Regions from separate parts of the Bradyrhizobium prioriisuperbiae genome, predicted to be linked through region 1. Evidence: riboswitches for the same ligand, from Rfam matches in the RefSeq annotation. Region 1 holds a riboswitch; each other region holds the start of a gene.

The links. Region 1 has a riboswitch for cobalamin ahead of RS897_RS14005 (TonB-dependent receptor). Riboswitches for the same ligand answer to the same signal wherever they lie in the genome.
Region 2: another riboswitch for cobalamin. It lies ahead of RS897_RS40950 (TonB-dependent receptor); the one in region 1 lies ahead of RS897_RS14005 (TonB-dependent receptor).
Region 3: another riboswitch for cobalamin. It lies ahead of cobG (precorrin-3B synthase); the one in region 1 lies ahead of RS897_RS14005 (TonB-dependent receptor).

What each region holds. Positions count from the first base shown of each region.
Region 1 covers NZ_CP135921.1:2,972,315-2,977,960, reverse strand. The annotation lists gene hppD (4-hydroxyphenylpyruvate dioxygenase) at 22-1,146, opposite strand; gene RS897_RS14010 (Lrp/AsnC family transcriptional regulator) at 1,265-1,747, shown strand; cobalamin riboswitch at 2,604-2,796, shown strand; gene RS897_RS14005 (TonB-dependent receptor) at 2,910-5,003, shown strand; gene RS897_RS14000 (TonB-dependent receptor) at 5,189-5,509, shown strand; gene RS897_RS13995 (FecCD family ABC transporter permease) at 5,551-5,646, shown strand, end outside.
Region 2 covers NZ_CP135921.1:8,815,422-8,821,067, forward strand. The annotation lists gene RS897_RS40925 (phytanoyl-CoA dioxygenase family protein) at 1-608, opposite strand, end outside; gene RS897_RS40930 (GntR family transcriptional regulator) at 670-1,338, opposite strand; gene RS897_RS40935 (hypothetical protein) at 1,559-1,816, shown strand; gene RS897_RS40940 (CbtB domain-containing protein) at 1,874-2,056, shown strand; gene RS897_RS40945 (CbtA family protein) at 2,066-2,809, shown strand; cobalamin riboswitch at 2,871-3,076, shown strand; gene RS897_RS40950 (TonB-dependent receptor) at 3,183-5,462, shown strand; gene RS897_RS40955 (PepSY domain-containing protein) at 5,467-5,646, shown strand, end outside.
Region 3 covers NZ_CP135921.1:5,736,443-5,742,088, reverse strand. The annotation lists gene cobJ (precorrin-3B C(17)-methyltransferase) at 1-642, opposite strand, end outside; gene RS897_RS27170 (precorrin-2 C(20)-methyltransferase) at 639-1,370, opposite strand; gene RS897_RS27165 (precorrin-8X methylmutase) at 1,373-2,002, opposite strand; gene cobG (precorrin-3B synthase) at 2,002-3,165, opposite strand; cobalamin riboswitch at 3,389-3,596, opposite strand; tRNA gene RS897_RS27155 (tRNA-Thr) at 4,070-4,141, opposite strand; gene RS897_RS27150 (hypothetical protein) at 4,984-5,202, opposite strand; gene RS897_RS27145 (serine hydrolase domain-containing protein) at 5,526-5,646, shown strand, end outside.

The sequences.
Region 1 (5,646 bases):
GGCTATGGGCCTCGCGACGCCTCAAGCCGCGCTCTTCCCCTCCACCGACAACACGCCGCGGCGGATCTGGTCTTCCTCGATCGATTCGAACAAGGCCTTGAAGTTGCCTTCGCCGAAACCATCGTCGCCCTTGCGCTGGATGAATTCGAAGAAGATCGGGCCGATCGCATTCGCCGAGAAGATCTGCAGCAGCACCTTGGTGTGGCCGCCATCGACCACGCCTTCGCCATCGATCAGGATGCCGTTCTTTTGCAGCCGCAGCACGTCTTCGCCATGCTTGGGCAACCGCTCGTCGATGCGTTCGAAATAGGTTGTGGGCGGCGCCGGCATGAACGGCAGACCATCGGCGCGCAATTGCTCGATGGTGCGATAGATATCCTTCACCCCGCAGGCGATGTGCTGGATGCCTTCGCCGTGATAGATGTTCAGATACTCCTCGATCTGGCCGGAGTCGCCGGCGTCCTCGTTGATCGGAATCCGGATCTTGCCGTCGGGGCTGGTCAGCGCCCGCGAGAACAGGCCCGACGCCCGGCCCTCGATGTCGAAGAAGCGGATCTGGCGGAAGTTGAACAGCTTCTCATAGAAGCCGGTCCACACATCCATGCGGCCGCGATGCACGTTGTGGGTGAGATGATCGAGATAGAACAGCCCGGCGCCTTCGGGCCGCGGGTTCGCCGCGCCCAGCCAGTCGTACTCCTGGTCGTAGGCAGAGCCCTTGGCGCCGTAACGATCGACGAAATACAGCAGGCTGCCACCGATGCCCTTGATCGCGGGCACGTCGAGCGCCTTCTGCGCAGGCGACAGATCAGCAGGCTCTGCGCCCAGCGAGATTGCCCGCTCATAGGCTTGACGCGCATCGACCACCCGAAATGCCATCGACGGCGCGCAGGGACCGTGCGCCGCAACAAAACCGTGACCGTGAGTGCCCGGCTGCTCGTTGACCAGATAATTGACATCGCCCTGGCGATAGACCGTGATCGCCTTGGTCTTGTGCCGGGCGACCGGCGTGAAACCCATCAGGCGGAACAGGGCATGAAGCTGCACGGGATCCGGATGGGCATATTCGACGAACTCGAAGCCGTCGGTGCCCATCGGATTGTGCTCTGAAATGACGGCGGGGGGCGCATCGTGCGGAAACGGACCCATGGAAATTCTCCCTGATTGCTTCCTGCATCATCCCTGATTTTTGGCGCAATGTTCATGCATAATGAGGTGGGTTTCCCAAAAATACGCACGATTCGTGCGCTAAGTCTGGATTTCATGCATGAGTTTGACATCCGCAACCGCGGTCGATGCTTTCGATCTGAAGATCCTTGCCGCCCTGCAGGAGGACGGCCGCCTGACCAACCAGGAGCTTGCCGATATCGCCGGACTGTCGGCCTCGCAATGCTCCCGCCGCCGCACCCGGCTGGAGGAGGACAAGATCATCCAGGGCTACCATGCCGATCTCTCCAGCGAGGCGCTGGGCTTCAACGTCATCGCGGTGGTGCACATCACGCTGGCGACCCACTCGCCCAACAATGCCAAACGTTTTCGCGACTTGGTGCGACGGGTGGACGCCATCCAAGAGGCCTATGCGCTCACCGGTGACGCCGACTATCTGCTGAAGATCGCGCTGCGCGATCTCAAGAGCCTGTCCGACATCGTCAACAACGTGCTGATGCCCCACGAAAGCGTGGCGCATGTGCGCTCGTCGATCGTGCTCGATTGCCTGAAGACGACGCGGAAGTTGCCGTTGAAGGACTAACGCCGTCTTCCGCGAAACGCGTTAACGTTTGCCCGCCGCGAGTCCATCGTCTCGCACCGCGGGCTCGCTTGATCTTGTGCCGCGAAAACGGTTCATCGCTAGATCAAGCATACGTAGAATCGAGCCCACAGTGATTCGGCCGATTCGAGCTCCCTTCGTTCCGGTGCCGTTCTCTCTATTAATGGCGTGACGTTCGCCCGTTGCGTTCTGGCACAAGCCTTCTGGTCATCGGCGACGCGAGGACCGCGCAACACACGCCCGGTCACCGTTGCGATCTCTTCCCTTGAGCCCGCACCTCGTAGGCAAGTCCAATTAACGTTTTGCAGCCGCAAACACGCTCATTCCAATCTTCGTCGAAACGCATCTTGTGTCTGGCACGCTGTTCGCTCGCTAGATCGAGCACGCTATATGGTCACCAAAAGCGATTCGGCCGATTCGGGCCCGCTTCGTTCCAGGACCGTTCTCTATGTTAATGGCGCGACGATCACGCGTTGCGTTCCGGGACAGGCCTATGGCATCGGCTATGCGATCACTGCACCACGTGTCCGGTCGCAGCAGCGATCTTCCGTTGAGCCCGCACCTCGCAAGCCAGCACAATTAACGTTTGCGGGCCCAAGCACGCCCATCCCAGTATTGTCGAGGCGCCATCTTGTGTCTGATACATGCTCACTCGCTAGATCGAGCATGCGACATCGTCGTAACCGGCGATTCGGCCGATTCGGGCTGCTTTCGTTCCGATGCCGTTCCAGAAGTTAACTGCGCGTCCGCGACCGTTGCGTTCTGAGACAAACGCGCAACACTCTGTCGCCACGACTACTCCTTCCCGCTGCCGCTATTGACGCCAAAGCCGGCCAAATCCTAACGTTGCGTTGACGGTTCCCAATCGGGATCAAAAGGGAATGCGGTGAGGAGTTTTCCGATGCCGCAGCTGCCCCCGCAACTGTAAGCGACGAGCCTTCTATCTTCAGCCACTGGGATACTCGTCCCGGGAAGGCGATAGCAGGCGTTGACCCGCGAGCCAGGAGACCTGCCGTCAGAAGTGGTCACACGCGACGATGTCGGTCGGGGAGTACAGACATTTGGCTTTATGAGGGGAGTCCCCCCCGAGTGCGGCCCTTCGGTTGCTGTGACGTGCCACTGACGTCAACCGAGGTTGCGTATCATGTTCACCGTACTTCATTCTCGTTGGCGCCAATTGCTGGCGTCGAGCTGCCTTGTCGCGCCAATCGTTTTGAATGGACCGGTCGCGCAGGCGCAGCAGATCCAGGAGTTGGCGCCCATCACCGTGACCGCGAGCCGGCTGTCGAACGGCATTGTCGGGGCATCAACATCCGTAATCACGGCCGACGATATCGCCCGCTCACCCGCTCAATCCGTGCCGGACATCATCGCGCAGGTGCCCGGCGTGCAGGTCCAGACCTTGTATGGAGGCGCCAACGGCGTCGGCACCTCCATTGACCTGCGGGGATTTGGTGCTGTCGCCACCGCCAACACCCTCGTGCTGATCAATGGCCGCCGCGTGAATGACCTCGATCAGGCCGGCGTCGACCTGTCGACCATTCCGCGCGACTCTATCGAGCGGATCGAAATCACCCGCGGCAACAGCGGCGCGGTGCTCTACGGCGACAACGCGGTCGGTGGCGTCATCAACATCGTTACCAAGGTCAAGGCCGGTCCGCCTGTTGCGATGCGGATCGAAGGCGGCACGGGCTCCTTCAACCAGCGTATCGGCTCGCTGTCCGCCGCTGTCACCCAAGGCCCATGGTCGTCATCGGTGTACGGGAGCATGTTCACATCTGACGGCTACCGGGCGAACAACGCCAGCAATCAGGTCAACGGCATCGGAGACGTCCGCTATGCCACACCGGATTTCACCACCTTCCTGACACTGTCCGGCGACAAGCAGCATTTAGGATTCCCCGGGCCGAGAACGGTCGATCCATCCATCGGACTTAATCAGCTTCTCACCAACCGCAGGGGTACAAATACGCCGTTCGACTATGGCGACAAGCAGGGTGCCAACGCCACGACAGGCTTCACCAAGACACTTTGGGACGGCGGCGAGTTGATCGTCGACGGCGGGGTTCGCAACAAGCAACAGCAGGCCGGCTTTTTCGGCAATGTTCCGCTGCAAAGCTTCAACTTCAGTTACGTCGATTCCACACTCACCACATGGTCGATCACGCCCCGGCTGAGCATCAAGAATCCAATTTTCGGATTACCCTCGAATATCCTCACCGGCATCGATTATTACGACGCGACCTACCACTCCGACCGGCCCGCGTTCAAGGGCGCTCCACCCGTTCACGTCTATGACCTGTCGCAACAGACCCTCGCCGCCTACTGGCAGCAAACGGTGGGAATTCTGTCGTCGACCGACATCTCCTACGGCGGCCGCGTTCAGCGCACCAGCGTCACGGCAAGAGACCGCCTCGATCCGGCCGCCCCGAACTACTTCGGCGAAACGCAGGCCGCGCCGCTCGATGACAGTGAAACCAATCACGCCCTGCATATCGGCCTGGAGCATCGCTTCAATGAAACCTTCTCGGTCTTCGGTCGCGCCGCCAGCGCATTCCGCACCCCCAATGTCGACGAACGCGTCGCGGCCGGGCCGCTGTTCGATGCGAATTTCAACGCCGCTCCTCGTGATTTCACGCTGAAAACCCAGACCTCGCATGACATCGAAGGCGGATTTCGCGTGAAGGCCGGCAGATTCGAAGCGCAGTCGAGCGTCTACACCATGGATCTGACCAACGAGATCCAGTTCGATCCAGTGAATTTTTTCAACCGCAACCTTGACCCGACGCGTCGGTACGGCAGCGAAACCATGGCGTCGCTTCGAGCGAGCGATAGCGTGCTGCTGCGCGGCGGCCTCGCTTACACCCGCGCAGTCTTCCGCGAGGGAGCGTATACAGGCAACGATGTGCCGCTGGTGTCGCGCTTTACCGCCAACGCCGGCGTCACCTGGAACGTCTGGGAGAAATATGTCGTGGTCGACGCGACGGTCCGCTATTGGAGCCGCCGCCGCATGGACAACGATCAAGCCAACACTCAATCGTTCATTCCAGCCAATGCGACTGTCGACGTCAAACTGAGCGGCGAGTACGACCGGTTCTTCTGGTCAGTGAGCGCGAACAACATGTTCAATGCGTTGTACTATGACTATGCGGTCGCCAGCACTTTCACGCCAGGCCGCTTCAATGCCTACCCGCTGCCCGGCAGGACCTACATGGTCAAGGCCGGCGCGAGGTTCTGATTCGAATCACTAACCACACTGACGCGAAAAGCGCTTTCAAATCCGGCATCATTGATCCGCCACGCGTGCTTTGTTGCTTGCGGCGGTCCTTTGTGGTTCGGTGCCGCCGTCATCGGTGCCTCCCGGTTCGGGAGGTGAAACGGGAATGCGGTGAGAACGACGGCGGGTCTGCGAAGAGAGGGCTTATGGGTTTTACCGGCAGCGCCATCAGCGTGGTCGGCGGCGCCACGCTGCAGACCACCCATCCGGGATCGACGCTGGCGCCGACGGATCAATGGATGATCGAACCTCGCATCACTTACGTCTCGAAACGCTACAGCGGCAACAATGAGACCAGCCCGCTCGATCCTTACACCCGGATCGACCTCTACACCGAATACAAGATCGACCCGACCTGGAAGGTTTACGCCCGGGGCGAAAACATCTTCAATGCGCAGAACCAGGAGGCGCTGAACTTCGGCACCACCGGGCCGGCGCCCTACGGAGGCGTCAGCGCCACATGGTGACATCGGATGTGACATCAGATTCTGCTTCTGCGCGCCTATCCATGCCGACGGCCATCCTGGCGCTGGCGAGCCTCGCCGCGGCGCTGATGATCGTCTCGCTCGGGGTGGGACCGGTAAAACTCTCGCCGCCGACCGTG
Region 2 (5,646 bases), 3.2 Mb from region 1:
ACCAGATTGCCGTGGAACATCAGCACGCCGCCCGGCTTGCCGGTCGGCGCCACGATACCGCCTTCCTTGACCAGCCGCGTCACCGTCTCATCGTCAAGCGTCCACAACGGATACGACGTGGTCGCGATATCGTGCGAGGCTTTCAAGTCGCCCGCGGTCTGGCTGCACGGCACCAGCAGCAGTGGGCCGTTGATCGGCATCACTTCGTCCAGGAACACCGAGATGTTCATCGCCCGCGGCTCCGGCATGCCATCATCGCGTTTCCAGGTGCCGTAGTCCTGGTGCCACTGCCAGACCTCACCAGTAAAGGCGGATTTGGCGTTGATCTTGTACTGATGCATATAGAGTTGTTCGCCGAAAATCTGCTCCACCGGTCCGATCAGCCGGGGATGCGCACCGAGCAACCGGAAGGCTTCGTTATAGGTATGCGCGGCAAACGCCGTGCGCGGCGCGCCGGTTTTCTCGCGCCAGACTTCCGGGCGATGCTGGTCATAGATCGCAAGCGCCTCGCGGCGAAGCAGATCGACTTCCTCAGGGTTGAAGAGCTCGGGCAGGAACAGCCAGCCTTCGGTGTGGAACGTCTCGATCTGCTGCTGGGTCAGTTTCATGGGGGCGTCCTCCTGATGTTCTTGGTCGATTTTATTTGGCAGTCTTGTCGTGCAGAAGCGGTCACGTCCGGATCGGGGTCAGGCGTTGTTCGGTGGCACGTCCGGCGGTGAGGGCATGGCCTCTCGCGGCGCTCTCGGCGGCGTCCGCATCGCCGGCAAAGATCCGCGCGGCAATGGTCTCGTGCTCGTGCCAGGCGCTGGCACGATAATCGAGTTCGGCCAGCACGGTGGCCATCGAGCGGCGCATGTGCGGCCATTGCGGCGACACCGTTTCCTCAATCGCCGGGTTGCCGGACAGCCGATAGATGGCGCGATGGAAATCGACATCCCGCGTGATCAGCGTCGACAGCGACGTGGATGCGTCGATCTCGCGCCCGGCTTTCAACGCCCGATCGAGTTCGGTGCAATCGGCGTCGTCCGCCTTCACGCGCTCGGCCGCCAACCGCGCGGCAAGGCCATCGATGGCGCCGCGCACTTCATAAAGCTGGCGGATGCGGACGGGATCGAGTCGGGTGACTTCAAAGCCCTTGCGGCCGCTTTCAGCCACCAGCCCCTGGCGATGCAGCAGATGCAGCGCGTGGCTGACCGGCTGACGCGACACCCCGAGTTGCTCGGCGAGTTCGCTCTGCCGGATGCGCCGGCCCGGCGGCAGGGTGTGGTCGGAAATCCCTTCGAGAATCCGGGCGTAGACCTGTTCGATCAGGTTCGGGGCTTGATCCAGCGGAAACATGGGCCACCATTTTTGAATTCGGAATTCCGAACTCAGAATTCGAATGATATGCCTCACTTTATATATATGTCAAGATCGCGGCTTGTCCCGCCGGCAACCTGGATCACCCCCTTGCCGGGTCTGGTTCCGATGTCCCGGCGCGATGTCGGTGACTTGATCTGGCGACCGCCCTGTCGCAGAGGTCGATGACGATCTCCGGCGATTTCACTCTGGCGTGCGAATGGCGACCTGGCGCGACGATATCGATGCCCTGATGTTTGAGACCGACGGCCAGCATGGCTTCTGCATGGTGCATCGGCATGCCTTCCGCACCCTGCTGCGGTCGCTCCCCGCACCGAACGACTGCCTGGCTTATTTCAGGACTCATGAGCCCGCGTTTCAGGCCGCGGCCTCCGCCAAGATCAGCCGCAAGAACCTGGCCGAAGGCGTCAACTTCCATCTCACCAGCCGCGATGTGGCACGTGCCCTGAAAAAATAATCGTCGCGAGCACGCCCGGCATCGATTAGAACGGTGCCGTGAATTGAGGAGCCCGACATGCAGCAATCCCAGACCGCTCACCTGCCCGTTGCCACCAAGGACGCCAGCGTGGTGCTGCAGGCCGTGATGGCGATGGCGCTCGGCCTGTTCGTGATCGGCATGGTGGGCTTTTCCCACATCGACGTGGTGCACAACGCGGCCCATGACGTCCGGCATTCCAACGCCTTCCCCTGCCACTAAGTCAGTCACGTGATTTTTCGTTCAATCGTCTTTTCGGCCATGGTCGCCGGGTTCATTGTCGGCGCGCTGATCACGGTGGTGCAGCAGTTCGGCACCGTGCCGCTGATCCTGAGGGGCGAAACCTACGAGAAGACCGCGGAAAAGCCGGCGGCCTCCGCCAACAAACCAGCCGTCACTGTCGGACATGCCGACCACGACCATGCCGGCCACGACCATACTGAGGCGTGGGAGCCGCGCAACGGCTGGGAGCGCAACTCCTATACCGCCGCGGCCAACATCCTGACCGCGATCGGTTTCGCGCTGCTTTTGGCGGGAGTTTTCGCACTGCGCGGCCTTGTCGTGACATGGCATGAAGGTTTGCTGTGGGGGCTCAGCGGCTTTGCCGTGTTCACGATCGCGCCCGGTCTTGGCCTGCCGCCCGAACTTCCGGGCATGCCGGTGGCTCCGCTGTTGGCGCGCCAGATCTGGTGGGTCGGGACGGCGGCGGCAACGGCCGGCGGACTGGGCCTGCTGTTTCTCCGGCGCGCGCCGTGGGCCGCAGTGCTCGGCATCGCGCTCCTGATCCTACCGCATGCGATCGGCGCGCCACAGGTTGAGAATGCCCACAGCATCGTGCCGGAAACCCTGTCGCATCGCTTCGTCGTTGCCGCCACGGTCACCAGCCTGCTGTTCTGGAGCCTGCTCGGCAGCGTAACCAGCGTGGCCTATCGATACTTTTCAGCACCGGCGTCTGTCACAATTCCCGCGGCATAACGAACCCGCACGACCGAACCGTGTATGACACTTTCAGCGTGTTGACGCTCGGGTAGTGACCACCTATCGTCATTTTGACGGTTCCCTTCGGGGATCAAATGGGAATGCGGTGCGGGCCTGACCTGATATCGGGCCTCATGCCGCAGCTGTCCCCGCAACTGTAAACGGCGAGCCATCGTCACATGCCACTGGGCCGCAAAAGCTCGGGAAGGCGACGAAAGCGAATGACCCGTGAGCCAGGAGACCTGCCGTCAGTCGTGGTCACACGCGAGCACATCGGGCGGGGGCGTCCTGGTGGGAGCCGAACCGTTGCCGGAAAGGTGACGGGGAGACTGCGTTCGCGGTGACGTGCCACGTAACCGCGAGTTGCCTGATGATCCCGCGTTCCTATGCCGCGCTGAGACGAAGCGCCGGCCTGCTGTGCTCCCTCACCTTATCTTCCATGCTGATGCCATCAGACGGCCGGAGTCAGACCGCCACGCGGCCCGGCTCGCTCGACCCGATCGAGATCTCTCCGGCACCCGCCGCCCGCAACAAGCCGGCGCGGGCCAGCAACACACGCGGGCGTGCCGCTGCCGTCGCTTCGCGGCAGGCGGCCCGTTCAGCCGGCGGCACCTCTCCCCCCACGACGTCACTACAAGCAGCCGCGGCCAAGCCGGCGCTCGACCTGACGCAACGCACCGCGACTGGCAGCCGGCTCAACCTGACGCCACTGCAAACGCCGGCCAGCGTCGAGAGTATCAGCGCGCAGACCATCAGCGAGCGAGGCCAGCACAACGTACTCGACGCGGTGACCCAGAACGCCACCGGCATTACTGCGACTCCGCAGCCGGGTAACGGCGGTATCTCCTTCACTTCTCGCGGCTTCTCGGGCGCCAACTCGGTGATGACGCTTTATGACGGCACCCGTTTCTATCCGGGGGCCGGCACCATCACCTTCCCATACGACACCTGGTCGGCAGAACGCATCGACGTGCTGCGCGGCCCGGCGTCGGTGCTGTATGGCCAGGGCGCGATCGGCGGCGTCATCAACGTGGTCCCGAAGAAGCCGCTCGATGTCCAGCGCAACGAAGCCGAGCTGTCGCTGGACACCAATCTGACGCGGCGACTGTCGGTGGACAGCGGCGGCCCGATCAGCCCCAACGTCAGCTATCGCCTGGCCGCCACCGGCAATATGTCCGACGGCTGGGTCGACCGCGACAAGACCTCGAACCTCGCGATCTCCGCCGCGGTGCGGCTGCAGGCGGCGGACAACCTCGCCTTCACCTTCTCCAACGACTACGCCGACCGCAGGCCGTCGCGCTATTTCGGTGCGCCGCTGATCAACGGCACGTTGGACGACTCACTACGGTTCAAGAACTACAATGCACTCGACAGCCGCATCCGCTATCAGGACAACTGGACCCAGTTCAAGACCGAGTGGGATGTCAACGACAGCGTCACGGTGCGCAACACGATGTACACCCTGACCACCCGCCGGCACTGGCGCGATATCGAATCTTATTCATTCAATCCAGCCACCGGGAAGATCGATCGCAGTGACTATATCGAGATCCTGCACGATCAGACCCAGGTCGGCAACCGAATGGATGCCACCATCCGCGGCCACCTGTTCGGCTTCAAGAACGAAACCGTGGTCGGCTTCGACGTCAACCGGATTGCCTTCACTCACACCAACAACTCGCCCTATGCCGGTGCGTCGTCGGTCGATCTCTATAGTTTCAATCCAGGATCATTCTTCGACACCACCAGCCCAACCGCTCTCGGCTTCCGTTCCGTCACTAACCAGTATTCGGTGTTCGCAGAGGACCGGCTGACGCTGTCCGATCAGCTCACGGTGATCAGCGGGGTGAACTTCGATCAGCCAACCATCAACCGCACCGACTACCGCAATCCGGCAAACAGCTTCGAGACCGCGCTGTCGGGCACGAGCTGGCGGACCGGCGTGGTCTACACCCCGATCAAGGATCTCGCGTTCTACGGCCAATACACCGTCGGCACCGATCCGGTCGGCACCCTGATCACGACGAGCGCTGCGCAGAAGAACTTCACTCTGACCACCGGCAAACAGATCGAGGTCGGCGTCAAACAGTCGTTCTGGAACGGGCGTGGCGAGTGGACGCTGGCCGGCTATGAGATCGTCAAGAACAACCTGCTCGCTGCCGATCCGATCAGTCCGAACAAAGTTCAGCAGATTGGACAGCAATCGTCGCGCGGCATCGAGGCCTCGCTCGGCCTGGTGCTGGACTACGGCTGGCGGCTCGACGCCAACCTGGCGCTGTTGCGCGCGAAGTATGACGACAATCCCCAGTCGGTCGGCGGCGTGCTGGTCAATTATGCCGGCAACGTTCCGACCAACGTTCCGCAGCAGTTGTCGAATATCTGGGCGACATGGGACTTCGCACCGAACTGGTCGGTCAACGGCGGCGTGCAGATTGTCGGCAAGACCTATGCAGACAGCGCCAACACGCTCGCCATCCCCAGCTACGCCGTTGTCAATGCGGGCCTGCGCTGGAAGCCCGATGCCAACACCACGGTGGCGCTGCGTCTCTACAATCTATTCGACAAGGTCTATGTGACGTCGGGCAATACCGATCAGTGGATGCTCGGCATGCCGCGCACGGCGGAGCTCTCCGTCAATGTGAAGTTCTGAGACGATGCGGCGCAGGCTGATCCGACAGGCCCGGCGGTGGCTGTACATCACCCACCGCTGGATCGGCATCGGCACCTGCCTGTTGTTCGCGATGTGGTTCGTCTCCGGCGTCGTGATGATGTACGTGGCGTTCCCCGGCCTCACCGACAGCGAGCGCTGGGCGGCGTTGCCGCCGATCGCCTGG
Region 3 (5,646 bases), 2.8 Mb from region 1:
CGGCCGGGCCTCGCGCAGCATCACCGTCTCAATTCGCTCCTCGGGCGTGCTGACCGCGCGCGCGAACATCACGAGACGATCGTCGCGCCCCGCCTCACCCAGAATCTCGAGCACGCGCCCAAATCCCTCGGGCCGGCTCACTGAGCGCGGATTGTAGAGCGCGATCGCAAAATCGGCCTCAACGGCAAGTCGCAGGCGCCTCTCGATCATCGGCCAGGGCTTGAGATTGTCCGAGAGATTGATGGCACAAAAATCATGGCCGAGCGGCGCGCCGATGCGCGCGGCCGCGGCCAGCATCGCGGTCACGCCGGGCAGCACCCGAATGGGAAGCCCTTGCCATTGCGGCGATGCTTCCAGCGCTTCGAACACGGCCGAGGCCATTGCGAATACGCCGGGATCGCCTGAAGACACCACGACGACACGGCGTCCTTCCGATGCCAGCCGCAAGGCCTCGCCTGCGCGCAACAACTCCACCCGGTTATCGGACGCATGCAGCGTAAGCCCGGCACGGACCGGCACGCGCGCGACATAGGGCGCGTAGCCCACGATGTCGGTCGCATCCGCGAGTGCAGCGGATACTTCCGGCGTGACCAGCGCCAGATCGCCCGGTCCAAGTCCCGCGATGGTCAATGTGCCCGTCATTCGACGGAGTCCGTCCGCCGCCCCTGCCCGTGCACAAGCACAATCGCGAAATAGGGACACTCGGTGTTCTCGACATCTTCCAGCCGCGCAATACGCTCGCCCGGCATGGTGCCGCGTTCGATCAGCCAGGCCTGGCCGAGGCGGCCGGCCGCCGCAAGCCCGCGGCGGATCTTCATCAGATTGCGCCCGGTTTTCATGATGACAAGCGCATCGGAGTTGCGCACGCGCCGAGCGAATTCGTCCTCCGGAAGCGTGCCCATCAGCACGGTCAAAACATCATCGCCGAGCGCAATCGGCAAACCGACCGCATTCCAGCAGCCGGCCATGCCGGGAATGCCTGCGATGACCTCGATCTCGACGCGCCCCTGCAGACGGCTATGCAGGTGCATGAACGATCCATAAAAATAGGGATCACCCTCGCAGAGCACGACAACATCGACGGTGCGTGCAAGCTGCGCAAGGCGCTCCGCCCACGCGTCGTAAAAGCCGGCCAGAAGATGGACATAGTCCGGACTGTCGAAGGCGACCTCGGTCGTGACCGGATATTCCATCGGATACTCGCGGACATCCTCGGCCAGCATGCCATCGACGATGCGCCGGGCCACGCCGGGACGGCCCCGCTTCCTGAAATAAGCAACATGCCTGGCCGCGCGGACCTCCCGGTCGGCGCGCACACTCATCAAATCCGGATCGCCGGGCCCGAGACCACAGCAGATGATACGTCCCACAGCTATTCGCTCCAGCTCGCCAGGGCATTCACGGCGGCAACGGTGATCGCCGAGCCCCCAAGGCGGCCCTCCACCGTGAGGGCCGGCACCGGTGGGTTGGCCATCAAAGCCGCCTTGGACTCGGCTGCGCCGACAAAGCCGACCGGACAACCGATGATCGCCGCAGGTCTTGGAGAAGCGCGATCTTCCAGCATGTTGAGAAGGTGAAACAACGCCGTCGGCGCATTGCCGATGGCGACCACAGCCCCATCCAGATGCGGCCGCCACAGCTCCAGCGCGGCCGCGGAGCGGGTGTTACCCATGGATAACGCAAGCGCGGGAACAGCGGGATCACTGAGCGTACAGATGACGGCATTGCCGGCTGGCAGGCGCGACCGCGTGATTCCTTCCGACACCATGCGCGCATCGCACAGAACAGGCGCCCCCTTCTGCAGGGCCGCCCGCGCGATGCGCGCCATATCGACCGTGAATCGGATCTGCGCTTCGAGCCCCACCATGCCCGCAGCATGGATCATGCGCACAACGACCGGCTCCTCGTCCTGCGAAAAACGGGTGAGGTCCGCTTCCGCCCGGATCGTTGCGAAGGATTGGCGATAGATCGCGGCACCATCGGTCTCGTAGGTGTGTGGCATCAGTGCCCTCCCACAAGCGCAGAGGGGTTCGCGACCATGCCGGCACAGCTCAGTCCACGCAGGACGGGGATATCCCGCGTCGAGCCACCGCGGACGAGATCGAATCCGGAGCTGGTGGCAACCAGTGTAATCGCAGCCGGAGCGGATTGAGCGCACCCCTTCACACAACCGGACACGTGGAGCCGGGCATCGGCAGGAAGATGCGGGGCAAGCGCCGCCGCAAGTGTGCGCGTGTCGGCATGCGCATCCCGGCAGGCGGGCGCACCGCTGCAGGCGACAACGCGCAGCATCGGATTGTCAGGGTTTGTGATGAGACTTTTGTTTTCCGGCATCTCGCGCAGCCCCTCCGCAAGGATCATGCGCCAAGGCGTCAGCCGCAGACCTTGTGCGTGCCCGGCAAGATCACCGAGGAGGTCGCAAGTGAGCTGCCCAAACGCCACGCCGACCATCGCGCCATACGCAGAGAGTCCGGGCTGCGGCACCTCCAGCACGCGAGCGGGCCTGGCATGGCCATGAAGAGCTTCAGGGAGTGTTGCACCAGCCGCGATATGCGCAGCCATCCGCCCTCGCCCGTCCCGGGCACCGCCCGAATCAACGAACCAGTCAGCCAGCGCGAGCGCAACCTTCACGGCCTCTGCGCGCGTGACGGGACGACCCGTCTGCAGGCCATCGGCGCGGACCAGGAGCCCACCCGCAATGTCGCGCTCGAAACGGATGTCGGCAGATGCGCCGGCCAGCACGCAGGTCGCCGCGCAATCGATGGCAAATCCAAACTTGGCCGGCAGGCTGAGCGACCCCAGCGCAAGTTCCTGCTCAAGCTCCGTGGCCAGAGACCAGGTCTCATCGCCAGAGTCCCAGAACGGCGTCACCAGGATGTTGCGCCGCGTCTCCGATTCCGGATCCGGGTCGATCAGGCGCAAACGAGAGAGCTCCTCGATCAGAGACCCGTAGCCTTCATCGCTGACGCCCCTGATCTGAAGGTTAGCCCTGGCAGTCAGATCAATCAGGCCATTGCCATATCGTTTTGCGAGTGCCGCAAGTCCAGCCGCCTGCTGTGCATCGATCCGCCCACCGTGCGGCCGGACGCGAACCACGAGTCCATCGCCCGATCGCATCGGCCGCAAGGCGCCGGGGCACCAGCCCTTGATCGCAACGGCACTCACGCAACCTCACTCAACATGGCTGTAACCGACTTGGACCGCATCCTCCGGACGCAGACGCGCACGCGCCGTGGTCTTGATGTCTCTTGGTCTACCACCGGCGCGGCATGGCGCACAGACGGGGAGTGTAACGGTCATCGCCCTTCTCGCAGTTTGGCGGAGACAATGAGGCAGACGAACCGTGATTGAGGGTCGGTCCCCCGTTGCGGAACCACCCCGCCCGCCGGTTTCAATTCCTGTGCTGGCAGGTCTCCCGGCTTGCAGAGTGGGATTTTGCCCTTGATGCCCGCCTTTCCAACCCAACACGGATCAGTGGCTTTGGCATCTCTCCGGTCACGGTCGCGGGGGCGGCTGCGATTCGGGCCAAATTCGAGGCCCTGTCGCATTCCCTCTTCGCCTGTCGCAGGACAGGAACCAGCGTGAACACCATCAGCAGCGGCCGGACAACTTGTCAAGCGAGGGGCTCGTTGCTTCAGGAGGCTTTCGACCAGCTTCATGTCTTCGTCTCGACGCATGGTCCATGAGCCAGGCGTGAAACCGTCGGGAGAACCAGGGAAGATGGCGGACAATTTCGACTCTGCACGGCCAGGCAATTCGCGCCCTCACACAAGCCGCCCGACGCGGCTTGTTAATTCGCGCGCATCAACAATGCGGATATTCCCGATCGACGAATGGGCGATATCACCCTAACTGCCGGTGGCGAACCGGGAGATCGGACATCACGCTGCGATCTCCCCTTGCGAGATCAGATGTCGGAAATTCAGCCATTCAAGTGGCGCGACAAACGAACGAATATGAATCGACGCCGTCGAAAATCCGTGGCTATCGGGTGGCTATTGCAGCGGGAGAGGTCTGCGCCAGCAAAACCTACCGCACATCTAATAATTGATTTTATTGAAGAAACTAGTGCCGGCTGAGGGGATTGAACCCCCGACCTTCGGTTTACAAAACCGCTGCTCTACCGCTGAGCTAAGCCGGCGCCGCCGAACAGCTAGCAGCGTCTCCCGCGAGGGACAAGACCCAGCTGCGGGTGGAGACAACACCCGAAAATCGCCCGGATTGAGAGGCCGCTCCACAAAGTTTATTGATTTTGCATCGAAAACCACAACCGGTTTGGGAAACATCGCGCCCCACGCACATCCAAACGTGGCAAACCTCAGGCTCCCCGCCCCGGAGCCCAAAAAAGGAGCTGCCGTGTTCAAGGTCAAACCGATCCAGCGCCTAGCGCTCGCCGTCGTCCTGTTGACGTTTGCGAGTGTCCTTTCGGCTCACGCCGCAGGCACGCCGGAGCAGCGCCGCGCCTGCCGTGCCGATGCCTTCCGGTTGTGCCGCGACGCCATTCCAAATGTCAGCCGGGTCACCGCTTGCATGGAAAAGAATATCAAGAGGCTCAGCCCGCTATGCCGCGCGCAGTTCAGATAGGCATCAGGACGCTTTGGAACGGGCTTCGCGGCCGTGGTTGCCGGAGAATTATTGCCGGCGAGAACTAGCCGACAAATGCAAGAAGCAGCACCGCGTTCACCGAAATTGCGGTGACCAATGCTACCACGAGCGTCGCCTGCAGCGCCGCCCCGTCGCATGTCGATCTGAGAATCGCATATGACATGCGATAATCTGACTCCGGAGCCGGCAAAGAGTCCCGCGATTTATTTGTCGGTACGCCTCTTGCCGAAACGCCGCAACCGAGTCCGTCTGCCGATTCTTGCTGGCGTGCATGAGCCTCAAATGCCGACTTGAATGACGGGCCTTAAATACCGGGCCTTAAAATACGAAGGCTCCGGAAACCCGGAGCCTGTTTTCGTCCTAAACTTTATCACGCGCTCAGGCGGCCGGAACGCGTCCTTCTTCCACGGCCTCCGAGATCAGATCGCCGGCATCGGTGACGCCCGCCGCCGCGCTCCTGACGATCCGCTCGGCCATTTTGGCCTTGGTCGCCGGCGTGCGATTTTCTTGGGAAATCCGTTTCACTGCCTCGTCCAACACCGCCCTCAGCGTCGAGACGAACTCAGAGTCGAACTCGTTGTGGGAACTTCGTGTCATTGCACTCTCCGTATCGAATGGTGCGCGACAAGTGACCGAACAACGTGACCAATGTGAGTCCGGCAGATTAAATCCCTGTGACCATTCGACACCATCCCGTCATCGCGTGCAGCAGCATGGACTGCGCTTGCTGCATGGCTTCAAATCGTCACTGAGATGGTTTGCGGCGCTCGCGCGGCAACGCAACGACGTGCAGAACCGACATGCGGAACGAACCCCACTGAATTCAATGATTTTTCGTGGGGCACAATCCTGTTCACTGTTTCGCGAAATCAAGACGGCCAACTTGCGCCGCAATCAATTCCCCGCAAAATGCACAGCAGATCAAAGCCAAAAAAGGAAACGCAGTGACTGCACCACGTCTGATGGATGGATTTCCGCCGCCGGCCGACAAGCTCGTCACCCTCGCGAACTGGAGAACCTATCCGTTCACGACCTGGAGCT